DNA from 2 places in the Bradyrhizobium sp. USDA 4461 genome. Region 2 is predicted to be linked to the other one. Evidence: predicted binding sites of a transcription regulator. Region 2 holds the regulator's gene; the other holds the start of a gene.
What was found. Region 2 encodes LexA, which represses DNA repair genes until DNA is damaged. Its sites were predicted from a motif close to TGTTCNNNNTGTGTTCNG; they were not measured.
Positions count from the first base shown of each region.

Region 1 (2,200 bases), 4.6 Mb from region 2:
CCGGTCGAGGCCGGGCGATGACACCGATTGGATGGCGCGAGCGCGCCAAGCAACTTCTAAAACTACAATCACTCCCCCGCCTGCAGCTTGCGCGGGCTGGGGAACAGGTCGGCGGCGGCGGGCTTGACGAAGCGGGGGACCTCGATCGGGGTCTCGGCCTTGCTGAAGTCGAGTTCCTCGATGCGGCCGGCGCGTTTCTCGATCTTGTCGGCGGAGATCAGGATCTGCCTGACGTCCTCGTTGACCTGGCCGAAGTGATTTTGCAGCTTGAGCACGCGATCGCGCAGCCGGCCGAGATCATCGCCGAGGTGCATCACCTCGTTGCGGATCTGGTCGGCGGCGTCGCGGATGCGGGCGTCCTTCAGGATCTGCTGCATCACCTGGATCGCCAGCATCAACAGCGACGGCGACACCAGCACGACGCGGGCGCGATAGGCCTTCTGGACCACGTCGTCGAAGCCGTCATGGATCTCGGCATAGACCGATTCCGACGGCACGAACATCAGCGCGGTGTCCTGGGTCTCGCCCGGGATCAGGTATTTCTCCGCGATGTCGCTGACATGCTTGAGCACGTCGGCGCGCAGCCGCTGGCAGGCCGATTTGCGTTCCTCGTCGCTGCGCGCATCGTGCAGCGCAGTCATCGCCTCCAGCGGAAATTTGGCGTCGATGCAGAGCGGGCGCTGGTCGGGCAGGAACACGACGCAATCCGGCCGCTTGCCCGACGTCAGCGTGTACTGGAACTCGAACGAGCCCTTCGGCATGCCATCCTGGACGATCGCCTCCATCCGCGCCTGGCCGAACGCACCGCGCGATTGCTTGTTGGCGAGCACGTCGCGCAAGGTCGTGACCTGGGTGGTGAGCTCGTTGAGGTTCTTGTGGGCGTGGTCGATGATGCCGAGCCGCTCATGCAGCACGCGCAGCGAATCCATGGTGTTGCGGGTCGATTGTTCCATCGACTGGCCGACCCGGTGGGTCACCGAATCCAGCCGCTCGTTGACGGCGCGGGCCATCTCGGCCTGGCGCCCGGCGAGCGCCTGCGCGAAGGCATCGACCTTGGCGTCGACCCGCCCGGAGGATTCGCTCTGGGCGCGCAGCATGTCGGCAAGCCGCTCCTCCAGCTCGTCGGCGCGGATGGCCTGGGCCATCGCCAGTTCCGCGCCACGCCGGCTGGCGCGGGCGATCACCACGGCGATGGCGAACAGCAGGATCAGCGTCAGCGCGCCAAGCCCGATCAGCGCGTCGGAGACGCGGACCGGAAGGTCGCCAAACATGAGAAGAATCTCGTTCATGCCAGCCGTTGTAGCCGATTCGCGGCCGCATGCGAACGAAGAGGGAACATTTATGGTAAATGCTTTCCTAATTTTCTTGGTTAATCAGGCGTGAAGAATCGTGGTTAAGGCTGTCTTAACGGGTTCCTGAACGCATTGACCGCATCAGGCCCGCGGCTTAAATCGCCGCCATGGCATTACGAGAAATCATCATCCTGCCGGACAAGCAGTTGCGGCTGGTGTCGAAACCGATCGAGAAGGTGACGCCGGAGATCCGCAAGCTCGCCGACGACATGCTCGAGACCATGTATGACGCGCCCGGCATCGGGCTCGCGGCGATCCAGGTCGCGCAGCCGTTGCGGCTGATCACCATGGACCTCGCCAAGCGCGACGAGAACGGCGAGACCACGCCGCAGCCGCGGGTGTTCATCAATCCGGAGATCATTTCGCATTCGGACGAGCTGTCGGTCTACGAAGAGGGCTGCCTGTCGATCCCCGAATATTACGAGGAGGTCGAGCGCCCGGCGCGGGTGCGCCTGCGCTTCACCGACCTCGACGGCAAGCTGCATGAGGAGGATGCCGAGGGGCTCTACGCCACCTGCATCCAGCACGAGATCGACCATCTCAACGGCGTGCTGTTCGTGGATTATCTGTCGAAGCTGAAGCGCGACCGCGTCTTCAAGAAATTCGAGAAGGCCGCCAAGCGCGCGGCGGAGTAGGCGCGCTCTCCGCTGTCACGCCCGGAAGACCTGATCCATGCCTCTCCGCCTGATCTTCATGGGCACGCCCGATTTCGCGGTGCCGACGCTGCTGGAGCTCGTGGCCCATGGCCATGAAGTTGTGGCGGTCTACACCCGTGCGCCGAAGCCCGGTGGTCGCCGCGGCCTGCAATTGCAGCCGACACCGGTCGAGCAGGAGGCGCGCCGGCTCGG
Region 1 is NZ_JBSRXM010000001.1:1,844,179-1,846,378, reverse strand. Features, by position in the region: gene ACVINW_RS08710 (DNA recombination protein RmuC) at 69-1,289, opposite strand; gene def (peptide deformylase) at 1,460-1,987, shown strand; gene fmt (methionyl-tRNA formyltransferase) at 2,025-2,200, shown strand, end outside.
Region 1: ACVINW_RS08710 (DNA recombination protein RmuC) is a predicted target of LexA. The motif match lies at 1,321-1,338, and genes of this name have one in related genera.

Region 2 (2,200 bases):
CTGCGCCTTCCTGTTTCTGGTGCCGTTGATTCGGGCGCTGAGCGGCCGAAAAGCGATTCATCATCGCCGCGCGACCGCTTTGCTCGGCCGCGACCTCGCTGCCAACGACCAGCGCGAGGACTATCTGCGCGCGCGTCTCGAGACGCGCGACGACGGCACGCTGATCGCAACGCCCGTGATGCAGCAGGATTCTTCGCTGCTCGGGAATCTCGCTGCGGCACGGGCACTTCTCGTGCGTCCGCCGTTTGCGCCGGCCGCCGTCGCCGGCAGCGAATGCGAGATCCTGATGCTGCCCGAATAGGGTTTTCTCACCGCGGCGATTGTGCGCCGCCGGGCGTGTTCACCGGAAATTAAGTGGTTGCGGAACACATATCGAACATATAGTGTCCGTTCATGATTTGTTTCGAGTACTGGTGTCTACAATCGGGAGGCCGCCCAGGAGCGCTTGCAGCAAGCACCATGCTCCCTTGGTCAGGCCCGGTCTGCAGATCCCACCGAAGAGTCTCGGAATCGAACGACGCTATCAACCGGGGGAATACTCGAGATGCTCACGCGCAAACAGTACGAACTTCTGCGTTTCATCAATGAACGTCTGAAAGAGGCCGGCGTCCCGCCCTCCTTCGACGAGATGAAGGATGCGCTCGACCTGCGCTCGAAGTCCGGTATCCACCGCCTGATCACTGCGCTGGAGGAGCGCGGCTTCATCCGCCGCCTGCCCAACCGCGCCCGCGCCATCGAAGTCATCAAGCTGCCCGAGCTGTCGGCCGGCGGCGGCAACGGCCGACGCGGCTTCACCCCGAGCGTCATCGAAGGCACCCTCGGCAAGCGCACCTCTACACCGCCGATCGCCGAGGATGACGGCAATCGACCGGTCGCGGTCCCGGTCATGGGCCGGATCGCTGCCGGTACGCCGATCGAGGCGCTGCAGACCCGCAGCCACACCATCAGCGTGCCGCCCGACATGCTCGGCTCCGGCGAGCATTATGCGCTGGAGGTGCGCGGCGACTCGATGGTCGATGCCGGCATTCTCGACGGCGACATGGCGCTGATCCAGCGCAACGACGTCGCCAACACCGGCGACATCGTGGTGGCGCTGATCGACGAGGAGGAAGCGACCCTGAAGCGCTTCCGCCGCCGCGGCGCTTCGATCGCGCTGGAGCCGGCCAACACCGCCTATGAAGTGCGCATCCTGCCGCCGAACCGGGTCCGCATCCAGGGCAAGCTGATCGGGCTCTATCGCAAGTACTGAATTGCAAATAGTTGCGGCGGCGAGGCAAATACTTGCGGCGGCGAGGAACGAGCGACAGATCGGATCGTTCCTTGGAAGATAGCGCGGCATGCGGCCTGCTCGATGCGCTCCGATACCTCTCACGCAGTGTCGCGTGTTTGTGATTGAGGCGGTCTCGGGCGAGTCGTACAATCGCCCAGAAACGAGCTGACACTCGTTCGCTATCGTCCACTCTGGTAGAGGCCCTATGCCTCAAGGAGAGGCACGGGTCGCTACCTCCATTTGAGGAGCCATCCGATGTGTGACTATAGTCTGCACGCCGTGGCATCGCGCCCCGCCATTGTCGGAGAGACGCTGATCACCACGACCTTCCGCGGCACGTCGACCCGCGGCTTTGCGTCGGAGAACGATCCGACTGTCGCGGTCTGCATGCTGCCGGGCACCGAGCTCGCTTTCGCCGAGAACGTTCGCTACGACAGCCGCTGGATCTGGACCAAGACGCTGAATTTCCGCGTCGGCGTGTTCAACGAAGTCGAGCCCGACGTGCCGGATCGCCATCATGATGCGGTCGAATTCCCCGACGGCAGCCATGTGCTGGTGACCCAGCTCGTCGAGGGACAGCGCGTCAGCGTGCTGCAATTGCCGGCACTGCATCCGCCGGTCGCGCAGAAGCCGAAGGTTGTGGAGCGGCGGCCCTCCGCATTTGCGTCGCTGTTTTTGGGTTGAACGCATCGTCGCCGCAGGATGACCCGGCGGCGAGTGACCGAAACGATTTCGAGCGACCCCGGACGTCGGGTTCCGGGGCGCGGCAGGAGATTTCCGTCGGCGGCCGCCTTGGCGCATCATCAGGCGCAGAGGACGTGCACTTACGGAAACCTGCTCGGTGGTCGAAAAGGTCACATGGCAAAAGGCTGGACGCGTCACGGAGCCGGGCCGCTACATGTTCCGGTTCGGCTGGCTGACGGTGACGGC
Region 2 is NZ_JBSRXM010000001.1:6,409,826-6,412,025, reverse strand. Features, by position in the region: gene ACVINW_RS30140 (molybdopterin molybdotransferase MoeA) at 1-301, shown strand, start outside; gene lexA (transcriptional repressor LexA) at 545-1,249, shown strand; gene ACVINW_RS30130 (hypothetical protein) at 1,526-1,954, shown strand; gene ACVINW_RS30125 (hypothetical protein) at 2,112-2,200, shown strand, end outside.